3 regions of the Acidovorax sp. LjRoot194 genome follow, and region 2 is predicted to be linked to each of the others. Evidence: predicted binding sites of a transcription regulator. Region 2 holds the regulator's gene; each other region holds the start of a gene.
What was found. Region 2 encodes FNR, which switches genes on or off when oxygen is low (the NO sensors DNR and NnrR bind a similar motif). Its sites were predicted from a motif close to TTGATNNNNATCAA; they were not measured.

Region 1 (4,273 bases), 3.5 Mb from region 2:
TGCGCTGCTGTACGGGCTGCTCTACGCGCTGCTGCAGCTGGAGCAGACCGCTCTGGCCGTGGGCGCGATCGCGCTGTTCCTGGTGCTGGCGGCGGTGATGGTGCTCACGCGCAAGGTCAACTGGTACGGCCTGTCGCAAGGCACGCCGCCCCAGCGCCCGGCGCCAGCGGCGGCTCGCCCCGCGCCTGCGCGCCCGGAGGCTTCATGAACGCCGCACCTGCAACCCCCACGCCGGCCGCCAACGCCTGGGCGCGGCATCTGGCCGGCACGGCCTGCCACGAGCCCGGCGCGCACGGCGAGCACGGCGAGCACGGCGCACGGGGCGTGCGCGAAGGCTTGCCGCAGGACACGGCGGCGCAGCCGGGCACCGCGTTGTCGATGGCAGAGGCGCAGCGCGTGCAGCGCTACCGCGACCGGCTCATGGCCGCCGTGCGGTCGCAGGACCGCAGCGCGCTGCGCAGCGCCAAGCAGGAGGTTCTGCAAGCCGCGTTTCGCGGGGCCGCCGACACCGACCGGGCCAGTGCCGGGTCCCCCGCGATGCGCCGGGCGCTGCGCGACCTGTGCTGGCGGATGGCGATCCTGATGCTGCCGCGCCAGCGCGAGGGATGAGGCGTGCCATACCGTCCCCAAGGCCTTCTACCGCGCTCTGCAACAGCGCTATCAGCTATGAAAAACATAGCAAATTGCAACGCGCGGCGTCAGGCCACGACCGTGCGGTTGCGCCCCTCGCGCTTGGCGGTGTACATCGCTGCGTCCACGTGGCGCAGCGTGATGTCCAGCGGGCGCTGCGGATCGAACGGCGACAGCCCCATGCTGGCCGTCAGCACCAGGGTGGGCTCGATGCCCGGCACAGGCCGGGCCGCCAGCGCAGCGTGCAGGCGCTGGGCCACGGCCTGGGCCTGCTCCACCTGCGTGGCCGGCAGCAGCGCCAGAAACTCCTCGCCGCCCCAGCGGCTCACCACGTCGGCAGCGCGGAAGACTTCGCGGCACAGCGTGGCCACGTGCTGCAGTGCCATGTCGCCGGCATGGTGGCCATGCACATCGTTCACGCGCTTGAAGTGGTCCACATCCAGCATCAGCAGGCAGGCGGGCTCGCCACCCCGCTGCAGCAGGGCCAGCTCCTGGCGCAGCCGGTCGGTGAACGAGCGGCGGTTGGCCAGCCCGGTGAGCACGTCGGTGTGGGCGAGCACGGCCATCTGGCGGCGGGCTTCTTCCAGCTCCACCAGCATGTGGCCCTGGCGCTCGTTGGCGCGCTTGAGCTCCAGCAGCCGGATCACCTGGCGCGCGATGGCCAGCAGCAGCTCCTGCAGGCGCGGCGCCAGCAGGCGGGGCACGTAGTCCAGCACACACACCGTGCCCAGCACATAGCCGTCGGCGGTGACCAGGGGCGCGCCCGCATAGAACCGCATGGGGGGCTCCTGCGTCACGATGTCGAAGTGCGCGAAGCGCGCATCCTGCGCCAGGTCGGGCACGACGAACACGCCGGTCTGGCGTGCTGCGTAGCGGCAGATGGACTGGTCCAGCGGTGTCTCGCGCACTTCCAGGCCCACCGCGGCCTTGAACCACTGGCGCTCGCGGTCCAGGAAGCTCACCAGCGCGACCGGGGCGGCGCAGACATGGCCCGCCATGTCGGCCAGCTCATCGTAGGCCGGCTCCATGGGCGTATCCAGGATGGCGTAGCGCTGCAGGGCCAGCAGACGCTGCACGTCGTCGATGAGGGGGTCCGGGAAGGCGAGGGTGTCCATGGCAGGGGGCGGTGGCACAACACCCCGCCAGCATGCCATACGCCGCCGGCGCGACCCAGCGCAAGAACCCGCGGGGCGGCCTGGGTGCGTACTTTCACGGATGACGCCATCGCTACCGTGGCCGCCACGCAGCACAGCACCGCGCAGCGCTGCCAAGCCCCGCATCGCCGCAGGTGTCAGGCCAACGCGGCCTGCACCGACTGCACTGCGCCCAGGCTGGAGGCGTCCGAACAGGTGGCGCCGCCGCAGCCGTGGATGAGTTCACCTGGCAAGGCCTGCGGTGCATGTACCACGCCCGTGGCAGGGTCGAACCCCACCCGGCGCAGGTGCAGGGCCAGCGCCGCGTCCATGCTCTGGGCATGCTGCGGGAACCACAATGCCAGCTCGCTCGCCATCACGCGCAGCACCTTCTCGTCGCCCTGCCGCGCGAGCGCTGCGCCTTCGCGCATCACCTGCAGCACCACGCGGTGCTGCATGCTGTGGCAGTTGCCCGAGGCAAACCGTGTCGATGCCATCCAGGCGTCTTCCTGGCCAAAGTGCTGCTCGGTGTGCTCCACGAGCCGCTCCCAGGCAGGGAGCAGCTGCGCATCGTCGGCGTGGTCGACCACGGCCAGCAGGTCGACGAATTCCCGGTGCGTGTCGTCCATCAGGTCGAGGTCCAGGGCGAGAGCGTCCGACCATTCGAGTTGAGCCATGGAGTGTTCCCTTGCTGCGCCGCGCGCACTGTGTGAAAGACAAGGAAACGAGCTTAGTTTCAAGGGGCCCGCCGCATGTTGATGCAGGTCAGATGCAACGCAGCGACCCTATGCGCTGCGCCCAAGACAAATGCCCCGCGGAGGCGGGGCATTTGTCTTGGGCAAACATCAGGCCATGGGCGCAATGGCCACCCGATCAACAGCGCAGGGCTGCGTGATCAGGCTGATTGCTCAGCTCTTGCCGTACATGCGCTTCATGTCGTCCACGCACTTGGACTTGGCGTCGCCCGACAGCGCATCGCAGCGCTCCTTGGCAGCCTTGTAGTTGGCTTCGTTCTTCTCGGCGTTGGCGTCCTTCTTCGCTTCGGCCACGGCTGCGCCCTTTTCAGCTGCGCTGTCGGCAGGCTTGGCCTGGGTTTCGGCAACCTTGGCGTCTTCCTTGGCCTTCACGTGGGCTGCCTTGGCATCCTTCACGCACACATCCTTCTCGTTGCCCTTCAGGTCATCGCACTTTTCCTTGGCGACGTTGTAGGCAGCGTCACCGCGTGCTTCAGCCACTTTGCGGGTGGCCTTGGGGCTGGGCTTGTGCTGCGCGTCGAGCTCAGCCTTGGCAACGTCTTCCGCGCCCTTGGCTTCCTTCACGCAGATGTCCTTGGCGTTGGCCTTCAGCGTGTCGCATTGGGCCTTGGCGGCCTTGTAGTCGGCAGAAATGCGTTCCTTGCCGGTCTTGTATTCGGCATCTGTCAGCGCGAAGGCGGAAGTGGCCAGCAGGCCAGCGGCGACAGAAGCAATCAGGGTACGTGCGAATTTCATGGGTTTTTCTCCTCGATCAGCGTTGCTGTGATTTGGTATGGGTCAGGGGAATCAGGGTCGGCAGAGCCGGTGCTTCAGTCGTTGAAGCGGAAATCGGGGTGGCGCGACTGCCAGTCCTTGAGCTGCTTTTCAGCCTCGTCGCGGGCGATGCCCTGGCGCTCTTGGACCTTGCCCAGGAACTGTTCGCGCTTGCCATCGATGACATCGAAATCGTCGTTGGTGAGCTTGCCCCACTGCTCAACCATCTTTCCCTTGAATTGCTTCCAGTTGCCCTTGATGGTGTCTTCGTTCATGGTCTTCCTCCTAGAGGGTTGATTCGCCGTGGCCTTCCGCCGATATGGCGGTTCACGGTGCCTTGCAGCGATGGAGTCACTGTAAAAACATGGCGCTCCGCGGCGCGTAGGCATTGGAGGGAAGCCGGCGTCGGCTGGTGGACTACAGCCATGCCGGACAAGGGGCCACGCAGCACGATGGGCGTGTGGGACTCGACGCTGGGAGCTAGTCGAAACCGGAGCCCCTGTGGAAACAGTTTCATTTGGTGACTGTTTGTAGTCACTGATAACGATTTAGCGCTGGAGGCTCCCAGTTGCAAATCCATACACTTGGCTACAGGGCCGTGGCATCCTCAGCAGACGTGCAGCATTTCACCGATTCAGGCGTGCTGCGTGTGCTCCATGGGAAGGTGCTTCGCGAAAAACAACCAGCACAACACCATGACACAGATGAAAGAAGCGCCTCACGCCGCAGCGGACGCCGAGGTTGCACGGGAATCCCACAGCGCTGCCATACCCGTACCCGCCCCACGCCCGGCCGCGCCCCTGCCCCGGGACGCCACACTCGCCGCACTGATGGCCAGCGTCGCACTGGCGGCCTGCGGCGGCGGTGGCGATGCCGCCAACGAGAACGCGGCCCCCCCGGCCACGCCCGCGCCCGGCGCCCCCCCGGCACCTGCGCCTACCGGTCCCGCGCCGGCACCCGCTCCCACACCCGCGCCCGGCTCTGCGCCTGCGCCCTCACCGG
Region 2 (4,273 bases):
GTGCGCGGCGCTTTTACATCTTCGGCCTGGTGCTGTACCCGCAGGACTTCATCTACCTCACGGGCCTGCTCATCATCTCGGCGATGTCGCTGTTCCTGTTCACCGCAGTGGCGGGGCGGCTGTGGTGCGGCTTTGCGTGCCCGCAGACGGTCTACACCGAGATGTTCATGTGGATCGAGCACAGGATCGAGGGGGACCGCAGCGCGCGGCTGCGGCTGGACAAGGGGCCGTGGACGGCAGAGAAGGCGGTGAAGAAGTCGCTCAAGCAGCTGGCGTGGATGTCGGTGGCGCTGTGGACGGGTTTTACCTTCGTGGGCTACTTCGTGCCCATCCGCACGCTGGGCAGCGAGCTGCTGGCCTTCTCGGGCGGGTGGCAGATGTTCTGGGTGCTGTTCTACGGCTTTGCCACCTACGGCAACGCGGGCTACATGCGCGAGCAGGTCTGCAAGTACATGTGCCCCTATGCGCGCTTTCAGAGCGCGATGTTCGACAAGGACACGCTGGTGGTGAGCTACGACCCCGAGCGGGGCGAGCAGCGCGGCCCGCGCAAGAAGGGCATCGACTACAAGGCCCAGGACCTGGGCGACTGCATCGACTGCTCGCTGTGCGTGCAGGTGTGTCCGGTGGGTATCGACATCCGCAACGGGCTGCAGTACGAGTGCATCGGCTGCGGGCTGTGCGTGGACGCTTGCAACACCGTGATGGACAAGATGCAGTACCCGCGCGGGCTCATCCGCTACTCCACGCAAAACGGCGTGGCCAACCGGTGGAGCCAGTCGCAGATGCTGCGCCGGGTGCTGCGCCCCCGCGTGCTGATCTACACCGCGATCCTGGCAGCGCTGTGTCTTGCCATGCTGGCCAGCCTGGTCACGCGCACGCCGCTGAAGGTGGACGTGGTGCGCGACCGTGCAGCCCTGTCACGCATCGTGGCCGGGGGCAAGCTCGAGAACATCTACCGCCTGCAGATCATGAATGCGACCGAGGGGCCGCAGCGCTACCGCATCGCCGCCCGCGGGCTGACCGCGCTCGAAGTGGCCTCGGAGGCCGAGGTGGACATCGGTGCCGCGGAGTCCCGCTGGGTGGCGGTGCGGCTGCAGATTCCGTACGGATCGGCCGCGCCGGGCTCGCACGCGGTGCAGTTCGACGTGCAGGCGGTGGACCGAGCCGCCCATGTGACCGAGAAATCCGTTTTCCTGGTGCCGCGCTGAGGCGCTGCACCGCCCGAGAAGATTTGCAAGGAGTACTGACATGCCATCGAATCCCGCCATCGGCCGCAACGGCCCAGCCATCTCTGCCAGTTCCACAGGTCCGGGCGCCGCGCCCGCCGCCGCCCCGTGGTGGAAGTTCGGCCACGTCTGGCTGGTCATCGCCGGGCCCGCCATCGTGATCGTGGCCGGCTTCGTCACGCTGTGGCTGGCCATCTCGCGCCCCGACCCGGTGGTGGCGGAGGACTACTACCGCCAGGGCATCGAGATCAACAAGGCGCTGGAAAACCCCGCCAAGAGCCTGGCGCCTGCCGTGAAGGGCCGCAACCACGCCGCCACGCCGGTGCAGGACCAGCCGCGTTGAGTCGCCCACCGGCTGACCGGCTGCGAAGACGAGAACAACAACACCGGCGAGCACCGGCGGCCCCTGCGGTACCGCCGTGCCCGTTCGCCCCGCGAAGGAGACTGCAAGTATGTGGACGCAACGCCTGATGTGGATTGCCTGGCCCGCCTTTTTGATGGCCGGCGTGATGGAGATGCTGGTCTTTGCCCTGGTCGATCCGCACGACCTGCACTGGTTCGGCCAGCCCCTGGCACTGTCGCGCGAGGGGGTCTATACCCTCGCGTTCTTCGCGTTCTGGGCCGTCACGATGGCATCGAGCGCGCTGACCACGCTGCTGGCGATGTCGCCGTTCGAGCTGAACCGCTGTCCCGTGCCGCCGGGGGAGCGCCCTGACGATTGCCGCAAGACGTCGTGCTCCTGATGTGCCGAGGTGTGCGGAGACTGCGGGTGGTGAAAACGGCGTTTTGAAAACGACAGCGCCGGCTCGAGGCCGGCGCCGAAGTCCTGGCCTGTGGTGGTGCTCAGTGGCAGGCTTGCTGGCTGTTCACGATGCGCTTGAGCGCGTCGGTATCGAGGATGCGCACATGGCGCTGCTTGACCTCGACGATGCCTTCTTCGACGAACTTGGAGAACGTGCGGCTCACGGTCTCGAGCTTGAGGCCCAGGTAGCTGCCGATCTCTTCGCGCGTCATGCGCAGCACCAGCTCGGACTGCGAGAAGCCCCGTGCGTGCAGGCGCTGCACCAGGTTCAGCAGGAATGCGGCCAGCCGCTCTTCGGCGCGCATGCTGCCCAACAGCAGCATCACGCCATGCTCGCGCACGATCTCGCGGCTCATGATCTTGTGCACATGGTGCTGCAGCGCCGTGACCTCGCGCGAGAGTTCTTCGATGCGGTCGAACGGCATCACGCAGACTTCGGCGTCTTCCAGCGCCACGGCATCGCAGGTGTGCTGGTCGTTCACGATGCCGTCGAGGCCGATGATCTCCCCGGCCATCTGGAAACCGGTGACCTGGTCGCGGCCGTCTTCGGTCGCCACGCAGGTCTTGAAGAAGCCGGTGCGGATGGCGTACAGCGAGGTGAAGGTCTCGCCGTTGCGGAACAGCGTGGTGCCGCGCTTGACCTTGCGGCGGGTGGCCACGACCTCGTCGATGCGCTGCAACTGCTCATCGCTCAGGCCGACAGGCATGCACAGCTCCCGCAGATTGCAGTTGGAGCAGGCGACTTTCATGGTGAGCGGGTTCATAGGTACAGCAGGTTGGGGTTCGGGCGTTTCACCCCGTGGTGGCGAGGCTTCGCTGCGGACCGGGGGTGGGCGACTGACATGCATCAAATTGTCGCTGGTCGGCTGGTGGCATCACTTGACGTAGATCAAGGACGTGAGGAACAGCTTACGGCACAGTGGCAGCGTACGCAAGGATGCTTCCAATGACTGCTGTTTCGCCCGAGCTGCTGCGCCGCTTCGATGTGCCAGGGCCCCGCTATACCTCCTACCCCACGGCCGACCGCTTCGTCGAGGCTTTCGGGCAGGACGACTACGTGCTTGCGCTGGAGCAGCGCCGCGCAGGCACCGGGGCCAAGGCGCTGCCGCTGTCCCTGTACGTGCACATTCCGTTTTGCGAATCGCTGTGCTACTACTGTGCGTGCAACAAGATCATCACCAAGCACCATGACCGCGCCGATGTCTATCTGCGCTACCTGAGCCGCGAGATCGACCTGCACACCGCACACTGCGGCACCGGGCAGGTGGTGAGCCAGCTGCACCTGGGCGGGGGCTCGCCCACGTTCCTGTCCGACGACGGCCTGCGCGAGCTCATGGCCATGCTCAAGCGCAGCTTCACGCTGGCGCCGGGCGGCGAGTATTCGATCGAGGTGGACCCGCGCACGGTGGATGCCAGGCGCCTGGCGGTGCTGGCCGAGCTGGGCTTCAACCGGCTGAGCTTCGGCGTGCAGGACTTCGACCCCGAGGTGCAGAAGGCCGTGCACCGCATCCAGCCCGCGGAGCAGGTGTTCTCGCTGGTCGAATCGGCCCGCGCGCTGGGCTTCGAGTCGATCAACGTCGACCTCATCTACGGCCTGCCGCGCCAGACGCCCGAGTCGTTCGACCGCACGCTGGCCCAGGTGGTGCAACTGCGGCCCGACCGCATTGCGCTGTATGCCTACGCACACCTGCCCGAGCGCTTCAAGCCGCAGCGCCGCATCGTCCCCGCCGAGCTGCCCATGGGCGGCGCCAAGGTGTCGATGCTGTCACGCTCGCTCGATGCCTTCATGGCCACAGGCTACGTGTACGTGGGCATGGACCACTTCGCGCTGCCCGACGACGCGCTGGCCGTGGCCAAGCGCCAGGGCCGGCTGCACCGCAACTTCCAGGGCTACAGCACCCAGCCCGACTGCGACCTGATTGGCCTCGGGGTATCCGCCATCGGCCGTGTGGGCGCGACGTACAGCCAGAACGCGAAGACGCTGGACGAGTACTACGACTTCCTGGACCAGGGCCGGCTGCCGGTGGTGCGCGGCCTGGCGCTGACCCGCGACGACCTGGTGCGCCGCGCCGTCATCATGGCGCTGATGTGCCAGGGCGAGCTGCTGTTCGAGCCGCTGGAGCAGGCGTGGCTCATCGACTTTCGGCGCTACTTCGCGGCCGAGATCGAGCGGCTGGAGGAGATGGCCGGCCAGGGGCTGGTGCAGATCCGCCCCGATGGCATCGCAGTGACTGCCATGGGCTGG
Region 3 (4,273 bases), 1.3 Mb from region 2:
GACATATCTGACCATGATTCGCACCCTGCTTTCTTCCTTCACCGCGCTCGCCCTGGCGATGGGCGCCACCGCCCAGGCCCAGACGGCCGCCACCCCGGCCGCGTCCGGCGCTTACCCCAACAAGCCCATCCGCCTGATCGTGCCCTTCCCGCCCGGCGGCGGCACCGACATCCTGTCGCGCCTGGTGGCCACCAAGCTCACCGAGAGCGCCAAGTGGACCGTGGTGGCCGACAACAAGGCCGGCGCCGGCGGCACCATCGGCATCGGCGAGGCCGTCAAGGCCGCCCCCACCGGCTACGACCTGGTGATGGGCCAGAAGGACAACCTGGTCATCGGCCCCTGGCTGTACAAGAACCTGCCCTGGGACCCCACCAAGGACCTGACGCCCGTGGCCCACGTGGCCTACACGCCCGTGGTCATCGCCACCAGCGTGAACTCCAAGTACAAGAGCCTGGCCGACGTGGTGGCCGCCGCCAAGGCCGCGCCCGGCACCGTGACCTACGGCTCGCCCGGCAACGGCACGTCCATCCACCTGGCGGGCGATCTGTTCGAGAAGGCCGCGGGCGTGAAGCTCAGCCACATCCCGTACAAGGGCTCCAACCCCGCGCTGATGGATGCGCTGGCGGGCAATGTAGACCTGCTGGTGTCGTCGCTGCCGTCCGCCATGGGCCAGATCAAGTCCGGCAAACTGCGCCCGCTGGCAGTCACGTCGGCCAAGCGCAGCTCGTCGCTGCCCGACGTGCCCACCGTGGCCGAGTCGGGTTTCAAGGGCTTTGACGTGAGCACGTGGTACGGCGTGTTTGCGCCCGCCGGCACGCCTGCCGCCGTGGTGGCCGCGGTGAATGCGGAGGTCAACAAACTGCTGGGCACGGCCGACATGAAGGCCGCCATCCATGCCCAGGGTGCGGAGCCTGAAGCCATGTCGCCTGCACAGCTGGGTACGCTCCTCAAGACCGAATATGTTCAGTGGAAGGGCATCGTGGAAGCCTCTGGAGCAAAAATAGAGTAACCCCCTGAGTCGCTTTGCGCCTTCCCCCCAGGGGGACGCACCCAGTGGCCTGGCGGAGCCAGATCCACGGGTGCACTGGCCTGGGGGCGCGCTTGTTCTGCGGGCTGCTGACGATGGGCAGGGGCGTCAAGAACTGCAATGAAAACGGCTCCCTTGGGAGCCGTTTGTCATGGGGCGGTGCTGTTTGCGGTATCAGGTGCGAACGACCAGCACGGGGATGTGCACCACGCCCAGCACGCGCTGGGTGACGCTGCCCAGGACCAGCTTTTCCAGGCCGCGGCGGCCGTGGGAGCCCATCACGATGAGGTCGGCGCCGGTGCTCTCCAGCGCGCGCAGGATGCCGTCGTGCACGGCATGGCCTTCGCCGACCACGGTGGTCACCTGCACGCCCGCTTCGGCCATGGCCTTGCGCGCGGCTTCGAGCGCACTGTTGGCCTCTGCGGTGGCGGCGTTGATGTACTGCGCCTGGCCGTAGGCGAAATCAGCGCCCACGCCGGTGAAGGGATAGGGGTCGACCACATACACCGCCGTCACTGCGCTGCCAAAGGTCTTGGCCAGGGCGGCGGCCTTGGACACCGCCAGTGCGGAGGTCTCCGAGCCGTCTACAGGAACCAGAATGTGCTTGAACATGGTGCTTCTCCTTGGAGTGGATGGAAAGGGGGATGGGCCGGCTTGTGGCGGGCCCGTCTGACGCCAGTGTGAACGTCCACCATACCTTGCATCTTGATTCGCATCAAATGCGGCGCAGTCATTCCCGCGAGCCCGCAGGGTTTGACGCTGCGCCGGCCAGCATCCCGCAGGCCTGGCCGGGTCAGCCGCCCGCCGGCACCGTCCCCACCACGTCCGCACCCTGGAAGTTGCCGCGCCGGCAGGTGACGACGAGCGTGTCGCGGTGGCCCGCAGCGTCCACCGGCTGGATGGGGGTGGACTCATGGATCATGCGCGCGTCGTCCAGCAGCAGCAGCGACCATGGCTCGGTCAGGGTGAAGCGCTGGCCGCTCGGGCCATGGGCTTCGAACACCCGCGTCTCTCCACCCTTGATGCCCGCGCGCCCCACCAGAAACACGGCCACCAGGTCCACGCCGTCGCGGTGCGCGCCTTCGGGCGTGGGGCGGCCGATGCCGTCGGTGGTGTCGATGCGGAACTGGTGCGCCTCCACGAACCAGGGCTGCGGCGCATTGGCGTTGGTTGCAAACACGGCGTCGGAGACATTGGCCAGAGCCGCCAGCAACTGATGCCATGCGGGCTGGGCCACGGTGGCGGGCTCCATGGGCGCGAACCAGCGCTCCATGCCGCCGTGCAGCGCGTTGTATTCCACCGGCTGCCAGTGGGCGCGGTGCGGCACCTGCTGCACCTGTCCGCCCTGCACCACGAAGCAAGCGTGGCGACGGCGGCGGTAGCGTCCGCCGTCTTTCAGAAATTCATCGGGCGGCAGGCTGTCCCAGTCGCGATTGAGCGCCATCAACGCCGGCAAGTCGCCGCCGATGAAGCGGGCCACGTCTGCCGGGGACAGCACGGCATAGCCGCGCTGGCTCAGATGATTGGCGACGTCCGAAGGGGTGGTGAACGGGGGTGAGAAAGTGACTTGGGCCATAGAGGCCCGAGCTTAACCGCTACCACCTGCACAGCGCCTGCGCTGGCGCAAATGGCAGCGCCTTCGAGGCCTATGGGCTCAGGAAGGCGCGGGAGGCTAGACAAGGCGCTGGACGCTTCAGGCCGCCAGCTCAGCCCTCAATCGCGGTGGCCTTGCCCGTGGCCCTTGCCGTGGCCGCGTCCCCGGTCGTCTTCGCGGTGGCGATCACGGCCACGGTCCCGGTCGTGCTTGCCGCCATGGCGGTGGTCGTCGTCCCAGCGGCGGTCATCGCGCCCGTGCGGGCCGCGGTGGTGGGAAGGCCCCCGGCGCGGTGGTGGCTCCTGCACAAAGTAGACCGGCTGGTTGCAGGCGTTGTAGCGGCCGCAGTGCTTGCCCCAGTTCTTGGCATGGCCCGGCGGCACGTACATGTAGATGGGCGCGCGGGGCACCACGACCGCGGGGCGGTGGATGACCACGGGCTCGGCGTAGATGACAGGCGGCGGCGCCGCATTGCCGATGTTGATGCGCCCGTACACACCCGGTGCCAGCTCACCGCCGACGGTGGCGTTGACGTAGCCCTGTGCCTGCGCACCGCCCGCCACAGCCATCAGCAGCGCAGCGGCGGCGCCAGAAAAGAAAAGGCGAAGACCGGAGGTCATCGTTAGGGTTGTGGTGTGTGTCATGGGGTGCTCCTAGTTGTTCAACGCGCCACGCACGCCAACCGTGCACCATGTCCACAAATCACTGGACTCTCAAGCGCTCCTGAGCCTACTGCATCGCGCCGCGAAGCGGTGTCATCCAATGGCGACAGACTGGCCGCCCGACCGCAAGACAGTCAGGTCAACAGACCGTGCATCCTCCCGCCATGCCGGCCGTGCCCGAGGCCTCCACCGCTAAGACAGTGAAGAAGGCGACGACGATGTTCTCAGGCCAACACGATTTCGGGCACGTTCAGCAGCGCGCTGGCCGGGCCCGGCCGTCCGAACAGGTAGCCCTGCCACACGTGGCAGCCCAGGCTGGCCAGCATGTCGCGCTGCTCGGCGGTCTCCACGCCCTCGGCGATCACGCCCAGGTCCATGGTCTGCGCCAGGGTGACGATGGTGCGTGCAATGCTGGCGTCGTTGGCGTCGGTGAGCAGATCGCGCACGAAGCCCTGGTCGATCTTGAGCTGGTCGAGCGGCAGCCGCTTGAGGTAGGCCAGGCTGGAGTAGCCCGTGCCGAAGTCGTCCAGTGAGAAGCGAATACCCAGTGCGCGCAGCGTGGTCATGCGCAAGATGGTGTCTTCCACGTCGTCCAGCAGCAGGGTCTCGGTCAGCTCCAGCTTCAGGCGCTGCGGGTCGGCGCCGGTCTCTTCAAGCATCGTCAGCACATCGTCGACGAAGTCGGGGTGGCGGAACTGGCGCGCGCTCACGTTCACGGCCAGGCTCCAGTGCGCGGTGACAGGGCTTTGGGCCCACTGCACCAGCTGCTCGCACGCCGTGCGCAAGATCCACGCGCCCAGCGGCACGATCATGCCCGATGCCTCGGCCACCGGGATGAATTCGGCCGGCGACACCAGGCCGCGCACTGGGTGCTGCCAACGCACCAGCGCCTCGGCCCCCACCATGCCGTCGAACTCGCTGATCTGCGGCTGGTAGTGCAGCAGGAACTGGCGCTCACGCAGCGCGTCGCGCAGGTCGGCCTCCAGCGCC

Region 1: a site for FNR is predicted at 2,519-2,532, ahead of ACSQ3N_RS01990 (hemerythrin domain-containing protein). Genes of this name have one in related genera too.
Region 3: a site for FNR is predicted at 1,733-1,746, ahead of ACSQ3N_RS11540 (universal stress protein). Genes of this name have one in related genera too.

The regions. Positions count from the first base shown of each region.
Region 1 is NZ_CAXUQB020000001.1:425,599-429,871, reverse strand. It holds gene creD (cell envelope integrity protein CreD) at 1-208, shown strand, start outside; gene ACSQ3N_RS02000 (hypothetical protein) at 205-609, shown strand; gene ACSQ3N_RS01995 (GGDEF domain-containing protein) at 699-1,745, opposite strand; gene ACSQ3N_RS01990 (hemerythrin domain-containing protein) at 1,922-2,440, opposite strand; gene ACSQ3N_RS01985 (hypothetical protein) at 2,672-3,253, opposite strand; gene ACSQ3N_RS01980 (CsbD family protein) at 3,328-3,546, opposite strand; gene ACSQ3N_RS01975 (DUF1800 domain-containing protein) at 3,967-4,273, shown strand, end outside.
Region 2 is NZ_CAXUQB020000001.1:3,918,130-3,922,402, reverse strand. It holds gene ccoG (cytochrome c oxidase accessory protein CcoG) at 1-1,208, shown strand, start outside; gene ACSQ3N_RS17760 (FixH family protein) at 1,249-1,569, shown strand; gene ACSQ3N_RS17755 (hypothetical protein) at 1,679-1,969, shown strand; gene fnr (fumarate/nitrate reduction transcriptional regulator Fnr) at 2,070-2,792, opposite strand; gene hemN (oxygen-independent coproporphyrinogen III oxidase) at 2,975-4,273, shown strand, end outside.
Region 3 is NZ_CAXUQB020000001.1:2,569,865-2,574,137, reverse strand. It holds gene ACSQ3N_RS11545 (tripartite tricarboxylate transporter substrate-binding protein) at 14-1,009, shown strand; gene ACSQ3N_RS11540 (universal stress protein) at 1,202-1,639, opposite strand; gene ACSQ3N_RS11535 (2OG-Fe dioxygenase family protein) at 1,821-2,603, opposite strand; gene ACSQ3N_RS11530 (hypothetical protein) at 2,741-3,265, opposite strand; gene ACSQ3N_RS11525 (EAL domain-containing protein) at 3,508-4,273, opposite strand, start outside.